DNA from 3 places in the Salinarimonas chemoclinalis genome. Region 1 is predicted to be linked to each of the others. Evidence: predicted binding sites of a transcription regulator. Region 1 holds the regulator's gene; each other region holds the start of a gene.
What was found. Region 1 encodes PhoB, which activates phosphate uptake and scavenging genes when phosphate is short. Its sites were predicted from a motif close to TGTCATNNANCTGTCAT; they were not measured.
Positions count from the first base shown of each region.

Region 2: AB9M23_RS04945 (PhoX family protein) is a predicted target of PhoB. The motif match lies at 2,799-2,815, and genes of this name have one in related genera.
Region 3: ugpB (sn-glycerol-3-phosphate ABC transporter substrate-binding protein UgpB) is a predicted target of PhoB. The motif match lies at 2,589-2,605, and genes of this name have one in related genera.

Region 1 is NZ_JBGMWH010000002.1:92,779-98,194, forward strand. Features, by position in the region: gene pstB (phosphate ABC transporter ATP-binding protein PstB) at 1-558, shown strand, start outside; gene phoU (phosphate signaling complex protein PhoU) at 602-1,339, shown strand; gene phoB (phosphate regulon transcriptional regulator PhoB) at 1,362-2,078, shown strand; gene AB9M23_RS04245 (ferredoxin--NADP reductase) at 2,227-3,033, shown strand; gene AB9M23_RS04250 (MGH1-like glycoside hydrolase domain-containing protein) at 3,055-4,341, opposite strand; gene AB9M23_RS04255 (ABC transporter ATP-binding protein) at 4,365-5,405, opposite strand.
Region 2 is NZ_JBGMWH010000002.1:238,608-244,023, reverse strand. Features, by position in the region: gene AB9M23_RS04965 (FadR/GntR family transcriptional regulator) at 1-112, shown strand, start outside; gene cysQ (3'(2'),5'-bisphosphate nucleotidase CysQ) at 98-886, opposite strand; gene AB9M23_RS04955 (hypothetical protein) at 978-1,271, opposite strand; gene AB9M23_RS04950 (UDP-glucose dehydrogenase family protein) at 1,349-2,653, opposite strand; gene AB9M23_RS04945 (PhoX family protein) at 2,966-4,987, shown strand; gene ettA (energy-dependent translational throttle protein EttA) at 5,118-5,416, shown strand, end outside.
Region 3 is NZ_JBGMWH010000006.1:129,439-134,854, forward strand. Features, by position in the region: gene AB9M23_RS12345 (carboxyl transferase domain-containing protein) at 1-491, shown strand, start outside; gene AB9M23_RS12350 (YMGG-like glycine zipper-containing protein) at 557-829, shown strand; gene AB9M23_RS12355 (BLUF domain-containing protein) at 900-1,361, shown strand; gene AB9M23_RS12360 (response regulator) at 1,374-1,817, shown strand; gene AB9M23_RS12365 (YbaK/EbsC family protein) at 1,837-2,319, opposite strand; gene ugpB (sn-glycerol-3-phosphate ABC transporter substrate-binding protein UgpB) at 2,688-4,010, shown strand; gene ugpA (sn-glycerol-3-phosphate ABC transporter permease UgpA) at 4,136-5,017, shown strand; gene ugpE (sn-glycerol-3-phosphate ABC transporter permease UgpE) at 5,029-5,416, shown strand, end outside.

The DNA of each region.
Region 1 (5,416 bases):
ATCGACGGCAAGGACATCTACGACGCGGATCTGGACGTCGTCACCCTGCGCGCCCGCGTCGGCATGGTCTTCCAGAAGCCCAACCCCTTCCCGAAGTCGATCTTCGAGAACGTCGCCTACGGCCCGCGCATCCACGGGCTCGCGAAGTCGAAGGCGGAGCTCGCGGTGATCGTCGAGGCGGCGCTTCGCAAGGCCGGCCTCTGGGACGAGGTGAAGGATCGGCTCCTCGAGACCGGCACCGGCCTCTCCGGCGGGCAGCAGCAGCGCCTGTGCATCGCCCGCGCCATCGCGGTGTCGCCCGAGGTGATCCTCATGGACGAGCCGTGCTCGGCGCTCGACCCGATCGCCACCGCGCGCATCGAGGAGCTGATCGACGAGCTGCGGCAGAACTACACGATCGTCATCGTCACGCACTCGATGCAGCAGGCCGCCCGCGTCTCGCAGAAGACCTGCTTCTTCCACCTCGGCTACCTCGTCGAGGAGGGTCCCACCGACCAGATCTTCACCAACCCGCGCGACAAGCGCACCCAGGACTACATCACCGGCCGCTTCGGCTGAGCCGGCGCATCGCCGCAGGAAGCGCTCTCTAGGAGACGGACCCATGTCCGAACATACGGTCGCATCGTTCGACGCCGAGCTCCAGGAGCTGCGCCGCTCGATCATGGAGATGGGCGGCATCGCCGAGAAGATGCTCGCCGACGCCACCGTCGCGCTGGTGCGCCGCGACGTGGGCCTCGCCCAGTCGGTGGTCACCACCGACTATCGCCTCGACACGATCCAGCGCGACATCGAGGAGAAGGCCATCCTCACCATCGCCCGGCGCCAGCCGATGGCGGTGGACCTGCGCGAGGTGATCTCCGCCATCCGCATCGCCTCCGACATCGAGCGGATCGGCGACATGGCCAAGAACATCTCCAAGCGCACGCTCGCCATCTCCGGCCAGTTCGAGCCGCAGCGCGTCGTGCTCGGCGTCGAGCGCATGTCGGACATGGTGCTCGGCCAGCTCAAGGACATCCTCGACGCCTACACCCAGCTCGACGTCGACAAGGCGCTGGAGGTCTGGCGGCGCGACGGCGCGACGGACGCGCTCTACAACTCGCTCTTCCGCGAGCTGCTCACCTACATGATGGAAGATCCCCGCAACATCACCTTCTGCACGCATCTCCTGTTCTGCGCCAAGAACGTGGAGCGCATCGGCGACCACACCACCAACGTCGCGGAGACGATCCACTACCTCGTCACCGGCCAGCCGATCACCGCCGAGCGGCCGAAGATGGACCGCACGGCCTACGAGACCGGGCAGCCCGGCGAGACCGCGCCGGGCGCCCCCGGCGCGTGAGGGAGCGCGAGGCGAGCGACCGATGAGCACGCGTATCCTCGTCGTGGAGGACGAGGAGTCCCTGACGCTCCTCCTGCGGTACAACCTGGAGGCCGAGGGCTACGAGGTCGACGCGGTGGCGCGCGGCGACGAGGCCGAGGTGCGGCTGCGCGAGCGCATCCCCGATCTCGTCCTGCTCGACTGGATGCTGCCCGGGCTCTCCGGCATCGAGCTGTGCCGGCGCATCCGCGCGCGCCGCGAGACCGAGCGGCTCCCGGTCATCATGCTCACCGCCCGCGGCGAGGAGGGCGACCGGGTGCGCGGGCTCGCGACCGGGGCGGACGACTACATCGTCAAGCCCTTCTCCGTGCCCGAGCTGCTGGCGCGGGTGCGCGCGCTCCTGCGCCGCACCAAGCCCGCCCACATCGCCAACACGCTCGTCGCCGGCGACATCGAGCTCGACCGCGAGACCCATCGGGTGCGCCGGGCGGGGCGCGAGCTGCATCTCGGCCCGACCGAGTTCCGGCTGCTCGAGTTCCTGATGCAGAGCCCGGGCCGCGTCTTCACCCGCGAGCAGCTCCTCGACGGCGTCTGGGGACACGACGTCTACATCGACGAGCGCACGGTGGACGTCCATGTCGGGCGCCTGCGCAAGGCCATCAACACCCGCGAGACGCTGGACCCGATCCGCACCGTGCGCGGGGCGGGCTATTCCTTCGACGAGACCTTCGCCAAGAGCGACGGCGCGCTCGGCGCCTGACCCCGCCGCCGCAGGGGCCGCCTCCCACGCGCAACCGGGTTCGGTTTCGTACGTGGTGCGCTGCGAAACGGCGATGTGGTAGAGCACGTGCGTCGCCGGAGCTCGGCCATGGCGAGTCCGGGTAGAGGGGCCGCACGAGAGGACCACGATGTCGGATTCAGCCGCCGCCGGCGCGATCGCCGCGCCCGTCGATTGCCACGTCGAGCGCGTGACGCTCGTCGAGCACTTCACCGACCGGCTCTTCCGCTTCCGCACCACGCGCCCCGCGAGTCTTCGCTTCCGCTCCGGCGAGTTCGTCATGATCGGCCTTCCCGGTGGCGAGAAGCCCGTCTTCCGCGCCTACTCGATCGCGAGCCCGAGCTGGGACGACGAGCTGGAGTTCTTCTCCATCAAGGTCCCGGGCGGCCCGCTCACGGAGCGGCTCCAGCGCATCGCCGTGGGCGACGAGATCCTGATCAAGAAGAAGCCCACCGGCACGCTGGTGCTCGACGCGCTCGCGCCGGGCCGGCGGCTGTGGATGCTCTCCACCGGCACCGGCATCGCGCCCTTCGCGAGCCTGATCCGCGACCCCGAGACCTACGAGAAGTTCGACGAGGTGATCCTCACCCAGTCCTGCCGGCGGGTGGCCGAGCTCGCCTATGGCGAGAACACCGTGCGCGACCTCGTCGACGATCCGCTCGTGGGCGAGATCGCCGCCCCGCGGCTGACCTTCTACACCACCGTCACCCGCGAGCCGCACCCGCGTTCCTTCCGGATCACGGACGCGATCGCGTCGGGCCGGCTCTTCGCCGATCTGGGCGTGCCGCCCCTCGATCCGGCGACGGACCGGGTGATGATCTGCGGCTCGATCGAGATGACGCGCGACTGCCGGGCGCTGTGCGCCGCGGCCGGGCTCGATGAGGGTTCGAACGCCAAGCCCGCGCATTTCGTGGTCGAGCGCGCCTTCGTCGGCTGATCCTGCCCCTCGGGCCACCTCTCAGGCCATTTCCAGGAACTCGAGCACCATCGCGGCGGTCCAGCTGAAGCGCTTGCCGCCCAGCGCGCGGCCGTCGAGCGGGTCGAAGTACTCCCCGAAGCCGCTCCGCGCCACGAGCGCGAGGCCGTCGCGGGCGATGTCCGCGGCCGCATCGGACCGCCCGTGGCGCCCGAGCCCGTCGGCGACGAGGCGGTTGGCGATGAGCCAGAGCGGACCGCGCCAGTAGCGCAGGCGATCGAAGCGGGGATCGGCGGGATCGTGGCTCGGGACGGGGTGGCGCACCGCCGAGCGCAGGCCCGCGACGCGTCCGACGAGGGCGTCCGCGCGGGGATGGCCGGGCTCGAGCGCCATGAGCGGCAGGAGGCCGCCGATCGAGGCGCTCTCGACGAGGGTCCCGGCCGCCCGGTCGAAGGCTGCGTATTGCCCGAGCCCCTCGTGCCAGAGGCCGTCCAGCGCCGCGCGCCCGCGCCCCGCCTGGCCCTCCGCCTCCGCCGCGATCTCCGGCGCGCCGAGCGCCCGCGCCATCGCCGCGAGGTCCTCCGCCGAGCGGATCAGGATCGCGTTGAAGCCCGGGTCGACCACCCGGAACGGCGAGGCGTCGTGCAGCGCCGCCTGGTTCCAGCCGAGCCGGCGGAAGCGTTGCACGAGCCAGAGATAGCGGTCGTACTCCTCCTTGGTCGGTCGCTGCGCCGCGTCGACGTGGGTCGTGTCCCGGCGCACGTAGCTGCCGATGCCGTCGGTCGGTACGCGCGCGAGCGCGTCGTCCCAATCGATGGCGTTGTCCCGGCCGCTCTCCCAGGGGTGGAGGATGGCGACGAGGCCGGTCGCCTCCGGGTCGCGGGCGCTCGCGAACCAGCGGTGCCATGCGGCCACCTTCGGCAGCAGCGCCGCCACCCGCGGCGCGACCATCGCCCGGTCGCGCGCACCGTCGAGGAGGCGCCGCAGGGCGTAGCCCAGCACCGGCGGCTGGGTGATGCCGCTCGTCGGCGTCGCCCGCGCGGTGCCCCAGACGTCCGGCCCGGGGAAGTAGCTCTCGTGGTCGGCGTGGAAGACGATGTGCGGGATCATCCCGTCCGGCCACTGATGAGCGACGAGCGTCTCGATCTCGGTCAGCGCGCGGTCCTCGTCCACGTGCGCGAGGCCGAGCGCGACGAGGCACGAATCCCAGTTCCACTGGAACGGGTAGAGGCCCTTCGTCGGGATGGTGTAGCCGCCGAGATCGTTCTCCCGCAGGATGGCGCGGGCCTCGGTACGCAGGCGGTCTTCGTCGATGCCGGGGTTCGTCATGCTTGGCTTCTTCGGCTGGTGGCTCAGGCGATCGCCGCCTGCGTCTTCGGGTCGAACCAGCGCACGCGCTCGGGGCGCGGCGCCAGCGTGAGGGTCTCGCCGGGGCGCACGGGCAGATCGCTCTCGAGCACCGCGCGGAAGAGGTGGCCGGCGACGTCCATGGTCACGAGCTGGTGCGCGCCGAGCGGCTCGACGACCTTGACCCGGCCGCAGAGGCCGGTCTGGGCGGGGGCGAGGTCCTCGGGGCGCACGGCGAGCTCGATCGTGTCCGGCGCCGCATCCGGCCCGGGCAGGACGATCCCGGCGACCGCCCAGCCGTCCGCCGTGCGCGTCGCCGGCAGGAAGTTCATCGGTGGGTTGCCGATGAAGCTGCCGACGAAGCGGGTCGCCGGGTCTCGGTAGACGTCGAGGGGGGAGGCGTGCTGGACGATGTGCCCGCCATGCATCACGGCGATGCGGTCGGCGAGGCTCATCGCCTCGACCTGGTCGTGCGTGACGTAGATCGTCGTGGTCTTGCTCTCCTGGAGCACGCCCTTCAGCTCGGCGCGCATCTCGAGGCGCAGGAGCGCGTCGAGGTTGGACAGCGGCTCGTCCATCAAGAGCACCTCCGGCTCCATGGCGAGCGCGCGGGCGACCGCCACGCGCTGGCGCTGGCCGCCGGAGAGCTGGCCGGAATAGCGCGCGAGCAATTGCTCGATGTGCATCATCGTGGCCGCGCGCCGCACCTTCTCCTCGACCTCGGCGTTGGGCATCCTCTTCATGCGCAAGCCGAAGGCGATGTTCTCGAACACGGTCAGGTGCGGGAAGACCGCGTAGTTCTGGAACACCATCGCGATCTTGCGCGCGCGCGGCGGCAGCCGGTCGACGCGCCGCCCGCCGATGGCGATCTCGCCGCGGCTCGCGGTCTCGAGCCCGGCGATGCAGCGCAGGAGCGTGGTCTTCCCGCAGCCCGAGGCGCCGAGCAGCACGAGGAACTCGCGGTCCTCGACGTGCAGGTCGATCTCGTGGAGCGCGGTGAAGGAGCCGTAGGATTTCTCCACGCCGGTGACGGTGATCTCAGCCATGGGCGGGCTCC
Region 2 (5,416 bases), 150 kb from region 1:
CGAGGGCGTGATGGAGGCCGAGGAGGCCGTGGTGCGCCGCGCCTTCCTGCGCGCGCGAGGAGGCACCATGAGAGGAACCGGCGGCAGCGGTGGGACGTCACGCGGCCCCTGACGGCGCGCCCCAGGCGATGAAATGCGGGTTGCCCCATGGCCGGGTGCCCTCTCCCCACGGCCCGCCATAGCTCAGCGGTGTGCCGTCGAGCCGCTCGACGCGCCCGCCCGCCGCCTCGAGGATCGCCTGGCCGGCGGCGGTGTCCCACTCCATGGTGGGCGAGAGCCGCGGGTAGACGTCGGCCTCGCCCGCGGCCAGCAGGCAGAATTTCAGCGAGGAGCCGCGGGAGATCCGCGTCTGCGCGCCGAGCCGCTCGAGGCAGGCCTCCGTCTCCGGCCCCGCGTGGCGCCGGCTCGCCACGGCGATACGGTCGCTCGCCGGGACCGGCCGCGCGCGGATCGGCCGCCAGGCGGCGGGCGCGCCGTCGAGGACGTCGGCCTCCCGCGCGCCCTCCCCTCGCGCGCCGACGCACACCAGCCCGAGCGCCGGCGTGTGGATCACCCCCGCGACGGCGCGGCCGTCCTCGACGAGCGCGATGTTGACCGTGTATTCGCCGCTTCCGGCGACGAACTCCTTGGTGCCGTCGAGCGGGTCGACGAGGAAGAAGCGCCCCCGCTGCGCCGGCGCGCGCTCGCCGGCGCTCTCCTCGGAGACGATCGGGATGCCGGGCGCGTCGCGGGCGAGCACCGCCGCGATGGCCGCGTCCGCCGCCTCGTCCGCGGCGGTGACGGGGGAGGCGTCGGCTTTCGTCCGCACCGCCGTGTCACCGGCCTCGACGACCGCGCGGATCGCGCGCCCGCCGGCGAGCGCGGCCGCGATCATCACCTCGAGCACCGCCTGAGCCATCGAACCCTCCTCGCGATCATGGATCCCGTCAGCAACCTTAGAGCGATACGGACGCGGTGCAAGACGTGCCGCGACCCGTTCAGGGCAGCGCCTCGAGCGGCGCGCGCAGATCCGGCGTGCGCTCGAGCGTCCGCCCCAGCCGCTCGCGCCAGAACGGTCCACGCGCCAGGGCGGCGCGGTAGGCGTCGGCGAGATCGACCGGCCGATCCTCGGCCAGCGCCTGCATGACGAAGCGCGCCTGCAGCACGTCCTTGTCGGACTCGAGCGTGTCGGGGTCGCCCCGGAAATCGCCCGCCGCCTCGTCGAGCAGGGAGGAGACGAGGTCGCGGTAGGCCGCGTGGGCGAGCGGCGAATGGCGTCGGACGCGGCTCATGCGCTCGTGCTCGACAAAAAGGAATTTCGTCGAGCATAGGAACGGAGCCGCTGCCGCTCAGGCCGCGCCGCCGCTTCTCACGGCCGCCCCACGCTCGCGTAGGCGAAGCCCGCCTCGCGCACCTCTTCGGGGCGGTAGACGTTGCGCAGGTCGACGAGCACCGGCGCGGCCATGATCTGGCGCAGGCGCTTCAGGTCGAGCGCGCGGAACGCGTTCCACTCGGTCACGAGGACGAGCGCGTCCGCGCCCTCGGCGCAGGCGTAGGGGTCCGCCGCGTAGGCGACGCCGTCGAGCACGGTGCGGGCCTGCTCCATGCCTTCGGGGTCGTAGGCGACGACGGAGGCTCCGCCGTCCTGGAGCGCCTGGACGATCGTGATCGAGGGCGCGTCGCGCATGTCGTCCGTGTTGGGCTTGAAGGTCAGCCCGAGCACGGCGACGCGCTTGCCGCGCACGGAGCCGCCGCAGGCGGCCACCACCTTGCGGCCCATGGCGCGCTTGCGCTGGTCGTTGACCGCCGCGACCGTCTCGACGATTCGCACGGGGCACTCGGCGTCCTGCGCGGTCTTGATCAGGGCGAGCGTGTCCTTGGGGAAGCACGAGCCGCCGTAGCCCGGGCCGGCATGCAGGAACTTCGAGCCGATGCGGTTGTCGAGCCCGATCCCGCGGGCGACGTCCTGCACGTCCGCACCCACCTTCTCGCACAGGTCCGCCATCTCGTTGATGAAGGTGATCTTGGTGGCGAGGAAGGCGTTGGCGGCGTATTTCGTCAGTTCCGCCGTGCGCCGCGAGGTGACGAGGATCGGCGCCTGGTTGAGGTAGAGCGGCCGGTAGAGCTCGCGCATCACGTCGGCGGCGCGCGTGTCCTCGGCGCCGACCACGATCCGATCGGGGCGCTTGAAATCGGAGATCGCCGCGCCCTCCCGCAGGAATTCCGGGTTGGAGACGACGGCGAATTCCGCCTCGGGCCGCTCCTCGCGGATGATCCGCTCCACTTCGTCGCCCGTGCCGACCGGCACGGTCGACTTCGTCACTACCACCGTGTAGCCGCGCATGGCGTGGGCGATCTCGCGCGCGGCGGCGACGACATAGGAGAGGTCCGCGTGCCCGTCGCCGCGGCGCGAGGGCGTGCCGACGGCGATGAACACCGCCTCCGCCGCCGCGACCGCGTCGGTCAGGTCGGTGGCGAAGGCGAGCCGGCCCTGGGCGACGTTGCGGCGTACGAGATCCTCGAGCCCGGGCTCGTAGATCGGCATTCGCCCCGCCTCGAGCGCTGCGATCTTCGCCGGATCCTTGTCGATGCAGGCGACCTCGTGGCCGAAGTCGGCGAAGCAGGCCCCGGAGACGAGGCCGACGTAGCCGGAGCCGATCATCGCGACGCGCATGGCGGGTGCATCCTCTCGGTAGGGCGGGCGCGGGGCCGCGACGGTCCGCCGGGCGGGTCATAGGAGCGACGGCCGTTCCAGGCAAGCGCGCGTCGGTCCGCTGGTTCCCGGACGCGTCACGTTACTTCGCGCGCGCGACGCCGCGATGACGCGTCGACGACACCGCTCGGGTCCGGCGGCGCCCGCACGCGGACCGTGTCGTATCGTCCATCCTGGAAATCTTCGAATGTCATGCGCGCGTCAAGACCGGCGACGCATGGTCCGTCCGGCCGGCCGCGAGGGCGCGCCGGGCCGACATGGGAGACGACCGCGATGGATGACACGTCCTACCAGAACGCCCCCGGCTGGGAGCACGGCGACGAGCCGCCCTGCAACACGTCCGCCAACGCCACCTTCTACGATGTGGTGGACGCCCGCACGACCCGCCGCGGCGTGCTCATGGGCGGCCTCGCCGCCGCCGTCACGGGCGTGTTCGGCGCGAGCTTCGCCGGTGCGACGGCCGCGCGGGCGCAGGCCGGCACGGCCCTGCTCGGGTTCGAGCCGATCGCCACCTCCGAGGCCGACACCGTCGTCGTGCCGCCGGGCTACCGGGTCCAGGTCCTCGCTCCCTGGGGCGAGCCGATCGATCCGGCCGGACCGGCCCACGGCCGCGACGCCAGCGGCGCGGACCAGGCCGTGCAGATCGGCATGCACCACGACGGCATGCACTTCTTCCCGATCGACGGCTCGTCGACGGACGGTCTCCTGGTGATGAACCACGAGTACGTCGAGCCGCGGTTCCTGCACGCCGCCTACGACGGCATCGCGCTCGATTCCGGCGCCGTGGTCGTGGAGAACGGCCAGCGCGTCGACGACGAGGTCCTCAAGGAGATCAACGCCCACGGCGTCTCCGTGGTGCGCGTCTCCCGCGGCGCGGACGGCACCTGGAGCATCGTTTCCGACCCGCGCAACCGGCGCGTCACGGCCGCGACCGCAATCGAGATCTCCGGGCCGGTGCGTGGCTCCGACCACGTGCGCACGCTCTACAGCCCGGACGGGACGATGGTGCGCGGCACCATCAACAACTGCGCCCACGGCGTGACGCCGTGGAACACGTACATGGCCGCCGAGGAGAATTGGGCGGGCTACTTCCGCAACGGCGACACCGAGGACCAGAAGCCGAATCTGCCGCGCGAGCACGCCCGCTACGGCGTGCCGGCCGGCACGTCGCGCTATGCCTGGGAGCTCGCCGCCTCCGGCTCGGACGAATTCGTCCGCTTCGACGCCTCCACCCGCGGCGCGTCCCCCGCCGAGGACTACCGCAACGAGCCCAACGGTTTCGGCTGGATGGTCGAGATCGACCCGTTCGATCCCGAGGCCCGCCCGGTGAAGCGCACCGCGCTCGGCCGCTTCGCCCACGAGGGCGTGGTGTTCGCCCCGGCGGTCGAGGGTCGTCCGGTCGTGTGCTACTCGGGCGACGACGCGCGTTTCGAGTACATCTACAAGTTCGTTTCCGCCCAGCCGTACGAGGCCGCCGGCGCGTCCGGCGCGCTGCTCGACGAAGGCACGCTCTACGTGGCGCGCTTCTCGGACGACGGCACCGGGACCTGGCTGCCGCTCGTGCACGGCGAAGGGCCGCTGACCACCGAGAACGGCTTTTCCGACCAGGCCGACGTGCTCGTCAACACCCGCCTGGCGGCCGACCTCCTCGGCGCGACCAAGATGGACCGTCCCGAGTGGGGCGCCGTCGACCCGAACTCGGGCGAGGTCTACTTCACGCTGACCAACAACAGCCGGCGCATCCAGGCGCAGGTGGATGCCGTGAACCCGCGCGCCGACAACCAGTTCGGCCACATCGTGCGCTGGCGCGAGGACGGCGACGACCACGCCGCGACCACCTTCTCCTGGGACCTGTTCGTCATCGCCGGCGACGCGCGTACCAGCGTCGCGCCGACCGGCGGCGCGCTCGGCGAGTTCGCGACCTTCGCCTGCCCGGACGGGCTGTGGTTCGACGATGCCGGCCGGCTCTGGATCCAGACCGACATCGGCGAGAGCGCGCAGAACAAGGGCGACTTCGCCCAGTTCGGCAACAACCAGATGCTCTGCGCCGATCCGTCGACGGGCGAGATCCGCCGCTTCCTCGCCGGGCCGATCGGCCAGGAGATCACCGGCGTCGTCACCACGCCGGACGGCCGCACGATGTTCGTCAACGTGCAGCATCCGGGCGCGACGACCACGGAGGAGGACTTCGCCGCCGGAACGCTCGTCAGCCGTTGGCCGGACGGCGGCGCGGCGGTCCCGCGCTCGGCCACGCTCGTGATCACCCGCGAGGACGGCGGCGTGATCGGCGCGTGACGCGTCACGCGGGGCCGGGGGCGGCGCACGCCCCCGGCCCCGCCCCCACGGCACGCCTTGCCGCCGCCACCCTGCCCTGATAAGCCTGCGCGCACGCTCCCCGAACCCTTCGCGACAGGATTTCCCGGCCGTGGCTCGTCAATTCATCTATCACATGCGGGGTCTCTCGAAGACCTATTCCGGCGGCAAGAAGGTCCTGGAGAACGTCCATCTGTCCTTCTACCCGGACGCGAAGATCGGCGTGCTCGGCCCCAACGGCTCCGGCAAGTCGACGCTGCTCAAGATCATGGCCGGCTTCGACAAGGAGTGGAACGGCGAGGCCTGGGTCGCGGACGGCGCCAAGGTCGGCTACCTGCCCCAGGAGCCGCAGCTCGACGCCTCGAAGACAGTGCGCCAGAACGTCGAGGAAGGCGTCGCCGCGCAGAAGGC
Region 3 (5,416 bases), on a different contig from region 1:
TCCAGAACATCACCGGCTTCATGGTCGGGCGCGAGTACGAAGCCGGCGGCATCGCCAAGGACGGTGCGAAGCTCGTCACGGCGGTGGCCTGCGCCCAGGTGCCCAAGCTCACGCTGATCGTCGGGGGCTCCTTCGGCGCGGGCAATTACGGCATGTGCGGGCGCGCCTATTCCCCACGCTTCCTGTTCATGTGGCCGAACGCGCGCATCTCCGTGATGGGCGGCGAGCAGGCGGCCTCCGTGCTCGCCACCGTGCGGCGCGACAACATCGAGGCGGAGGGGAAGGCCTGGACGGCGGAGGAGGAGGAGGCCTTCAAGGCCCCGATCCGCGACAGGTACGAGGCCGAGGGTTCGCCCTATCACGCGACGGCGCGGCTGTGGGACGACGGCGTCATCCTGCCCTCCGAGACCCGCCGGGTGCTCGCGCTCGCGCTCTCGGCCACGCTCAACGCGCCGATCCCGCAGACGCGCTTCGGCGTGTTCCGCATGTGAGCGTCGGTCTCGGGAACCTCGGCCGTGGCCGCACGTTTCACGGCCATCGCCCGGGAGATCACGTCATGAAAGCCCCGCTCTTCGCCTGCCTCGTCCTCGCGCTCGCCGTCGGCGCCTGCAGCCCCTACTCCCGCACCGACCGCGCGCTGACCGGCGGTGCGATCGGTGCCGGAACCGGTGCGGTGATCGGCGGAGCCGCCACGCGCAGCGTGGGCGGTGCGCTCGTCGGCGGCGTGATCGGCGGCGCCGCCGGTGCGATCGTCGGCGCGGAGACGACGCCGCGGGCCTGCACGGCCGTCGATGCCCGCGGGCGCCGCATCGCCGTGCAGTGCCCCTGAGGAAATCGCGCTTTACCGATTCTTATCCGCATGATGCGAGCGTGACGTCGAACGTCACGCGACAGGCGCCATGCTCAACCGTTCCAGCCTCAGCAGAATCAGCTACTTCAGCCGCTGCACCCTCGATCGCGACCAGGCGAAACGGGCGGAGCAGCTCGATCGGCTGGTGCGCTCGAGCCGGCGACAGAACGAGTTCGGGCTGATCACCTCGATCCTCGTCCTCGACCGCGGGTGGTTCGGCCACATGCTGGAGGGGGACCGCGACGCGCTCAACACGACCTTCAAGCGGATCGCCTCCGACAACCGGCACAAGGAGGTGCGCATCATCGAGTGGCGCGAGATCCCGCGCCGCGAGCTCCTGCCCTCGCTGGAACTGCTCGAGCGCAACCTCATGACCCAGGACGTGCTGGAGAAGTACGCCCTCGACGAGGCCTTCGCGCGCGGCACGCCCAAGCCGATGCAGGTCCACGAGTGCATGCTCGCGCTCCAGCAGTGCCTGCTGGCCAAGCGCGGCATCGAGGCCCTGACCTGAGGGAGCGATCAGATGTCCGACGATCCGTTTCCCTCCGTCCTGATCATCGACGACAACGCCAAGATCGGCCGGCTCGTGGCCGAGATCTTCCTGCGCCTGGGCTTCGCCGACGTCGACGTCACGCCCTCGGGCGTCGAGGGCATCGAAATGATCCGCAACGGCAGCTACGGCCTCATCGTCTGCGACCTCGACCTGGAGCCGGTGGACGGGCTGCAGGTGCTGCGCACGGTCAAGAGCGACGAGGAGATGTTCAAGATCGCCTTCATCCTCACCGAGACCTCGATCACCTTCGAGCAGGTGACGGCGGCGCACGCGGCGGGCGTCGACGCCTTCCTGCTCAAGCCCTTCGACATCGCGCTCCTCAAGCAGAAGCTCAAGTCCGTCCTGCGCCGCCAGGCCAAGCGCCGGCGCATCGTCAACGACTGGGCGCCCAAGAGCCTCCAGGACGTGCTCTGAGGGGAGCGAGGCGGCCTCGTCAGTCGCCGTCCGAGGAGGACGGGTCCCGGCAGACGTCGACCCAGGTCGCGCCGACGAGATCCGCCATGCGCTCCGGGGCGATGTAGACCGCCGCGTTGGTGGCGCCCGCGGCCGGCACCACGACGTCGAACGCCTTCAACGACACGTCGCAATGGACCGGCAACGCCGTCGCCAGCCCGAACGGGCACACGCCGCCGACCGGGTGGCCCGTGAGCGCGGCGACGGCCTCGGCGTCCGGCATCTTCGCCTTGCCTCCGAAGGTCGCCCTCATCTTCTTGTTGTCGAGACGGGCGTCGCCACGCGCGACGACGAGGACGACGCGCTCGCCGATCGCGAGCGTCAGCGTCTTGGCGATGCGCGCGGGCTCGACGCCGTGCGCGGCGGCCGCCTCGGCGACCGTGGCGCTCGAGGCGTCCGTGACGACGACGTCGATGTCCGGCGCGCGCTCGGCGAAGAAGGCGCGCACGCTGTCGAGGGACATGGCAAGCTCCGTTGGCGGGTGGGCGGCATCGCGTTCGCATACGCCATGCACCGGCGGCGGGTCCAGCACAGCTTCGGAGCGTGAGTTCCCGGGGCGGCCGGCGCCGGTACCGGTTGTCCACACGACTTACGCTCGCATGGCGTCGTGCGCCATGCACCCCGCGCCGTCGCGTTCCGGCGAGTTCCTGCGACCCTCCGCGGCCGCCCGGCGCGCGCCGACGGCGTCCGTGCCGAGCTTTCAGCCTCCCGCCTATCGGGTAGCCGGCTCGATGTCACAGAGCCGTAACGAAGCGTCACGACAAGGCGCTCACGTCGCGTCCCCGGCCCGTCCGGCCGGGGCGACGGCTTCTCACGAAACGGGAGACGTCCATGTCCTTCACCCGCACGATCCTGGCCGGCACCTCGGCCATGGCGCTCATGCTCGCGGCCGGTGCCGCCAATGCTCAGGTCGAGGTCCAGTTCTGGCACGCGATGGGCGGCGAGCTCGGCGAGAAGACCGCGGCGGTCGCCGAGGGCTTCAACGCCTCGCAGTCGGAGTACCGCGTGGTTCCCGTCTACCGCGGCAACTACACCGAGACGATGACGGGCGCGATCGCGGCGTTCCGCGCCCGCGAGCAGCCGCACATCGTGCAGGTCTTCGAGGTCGGCACCGCGACCATGATGGCGGCCCAGGGCGCGATCTACCCGGTCTACCAGCTGATGCAGGATCACGGGCAGAACTTCGATCCGTCGGAGTACCTCCCGTCGGTGGTCGGCTACTACGCGGATCCGGAGGGCAACATGCTCTCGATGCCGTTCAACTCGTCCACGCCGGTGATGTACTACAACAAGGATGTCTTCGAGGCCGCCGGCCTCGATCCGGAGACGGCGCCCCAGACCTGGGACGAGGTCGTCGCGGCCTCGCGCGCCATCATCGAGTCCGGCGCCGCCACCTGCGGCTTCACGACCGGCTGGCAGTCCTGGGTGCAGATCGAGAACTTCTCGGCCTACCACAACGTCCCGCTCGCGACGCTGGACAACGGCTTCAACGGCCTCGGCACGGAGTTCGCCTTCAACAGCGACCTGCACGTCCGTCACATCTCCAACATGAAGGACTGGGCGGACGAGGGCGTGTTCAAGTACGGTGGCCGCCAGTCCGACTCCGCGCCGCTGTTCTACTCGGGCGAGTGCGCGATCTACATGAACTCCTCGGCCGCGCAGGCGGGCGTGAACGCCAACACCGACTTCGAGGTCGGCGTGGCGATGCTGCCCTACTACGACGACGTCCAGGGTGCGCCGCAGAACTCGATCATCGGCGGGGCCACGCTGTGGGTGCTCCAGGGCCACGAGGCCGAGGAGTACGCGGGCGTCGCGGCGTTCTTCGAGTACCTGTCGCAGCCCGAGGTCCAGGCCTCCTGGCACCAGGACACCGGCTACCTGCCGATCACGCAGGCCGCCTTCGAGCTCTCGCAGGAGCAGGGCTTCTACGCGCAGAACCCCGGCACCGACGTGTCGGTGCGGCAGATGACCCTCAACGAGCCGACCGGCAACTCGCGCGGCCTGCGCCTGGGCAACTTCGTCCAGATCCGTGACGTGATCAACGAAGAGCTGGAGCTCGTGTGGTCGGGCCAGAAGACCCCGAAGGAGGCGCTGGACACCGCCGTCGAGCGCGGCAACGCGCTGCTGCGCCAGTTCGAGGCCGACAACAGCTGAGGCGACGCGCCTCTCCACGGGACGCCGCCCTCCACGGGCGGCGTCCTTCTTTGCCGGCGAAGCGCCCGCGCGCCGATCCGGCCCTCCCGCTCGCGCTGTCGGGGCGCTCGCGACCGGACCCGCCCATGCACAAGAAAGTCACCTTCCGGGGCTTCGCGCTGCCGCTCGCGCTGCTCCTGCCGCAGCTCGCGATCACCGCGGTCTTCTTCCTGTGGCCGGCGGGGCAGGCGCTCTACCAGTCGGTGCTGCGCCAGGACCCGTTCGGGCTGCGCACCACCTTCGTGGGGCTCGCGAACTTCGAGCGGCTGTTCAGCGATCCGCTCTATCTCAACGCCTTCCAGGTGACGCTCGTCTTCTCGGTCGCGGTGACCGCGATCGGGCTGTCGCTCGCTCTGCTCCTCGCGGTGATGGCCGACCGGGTGATCAAGGGCGCGTCGGGCTACAAGACGCTGCTCGTCATGCCCTACGCCGTCGCGCCCGCCGTCGCCGGCGTGCTGTGGTGGTTCCTGTTCAATCCTTCGATCGGCCTGTTCGCGCACGCGCTGCGCGCGGTCGGCATCGACTGGAACCACCTGCTCAACGGCGACCAGGCGATGATCCTCGTCGTCGTCGCGGCGGTCTGGAAGCAGATCTCCTACAACTTCCTCTTCTTCCTCGCCGGGCTGCAGGCGATCCCGAAGTCGCTGATCGAGGCGGCGGCGATCGACGGGGCGGGGCCGATGAAGCGGTTCTGGACGATCGTCTTCCCGCTGCTCTCGCCGACCGCCTTCTTCCTGCTGGTCGTCAACGTCACCTACGCCTTCTTCGACACGTTCCAGATCATCCACGCGACGACCTCCGGCGGGCCGGGCCAGGCGACGACGATCCTCGTCTACAAGGTCTACTCCGACGGCTTCGTCGGGCTCGATCTCGGCGGATCCGCCGCGCAGTCGGTCGTCCTGATGGCGATCGTCATCGTGCTGACCATCGTGCAGTTCCGCTACATCGAGCGGCGCGTGCAGTACTGAGGAACGCCGCCATGGTCGAGAACCGTCCCGTCCTCACGATCCTGCGCCACCTCGTCCTGGGGCTCGGCGTCGCGATCGTGCTCTTCCCCGTATGGGTCGCCTTCGTGGCGTCGACCCATCCGCAGGCGGCGCTGATGTCGGGCACCGCGCCGCTCCTGCCCGGCGATCGGCTGATCGAGAACTATTCGCAGCTGCTCTCGGCGGGCATGTCCCAGGCGGGCGGCACGCCGGTGGGGCTGATGCTGCTCAACTCGTTCATCATGGCGCTCCTCATCGCCACGGGGAAGATCGCGGTCTCGCTCGTCTCGGCCTTCGCGATCGTCTACTTCCGCTTCCCCTTCCGGATGATCGCGTTCTGGATCATCTTCCTGACGCTGATGCTGCCGGTCGAGGTGCGCA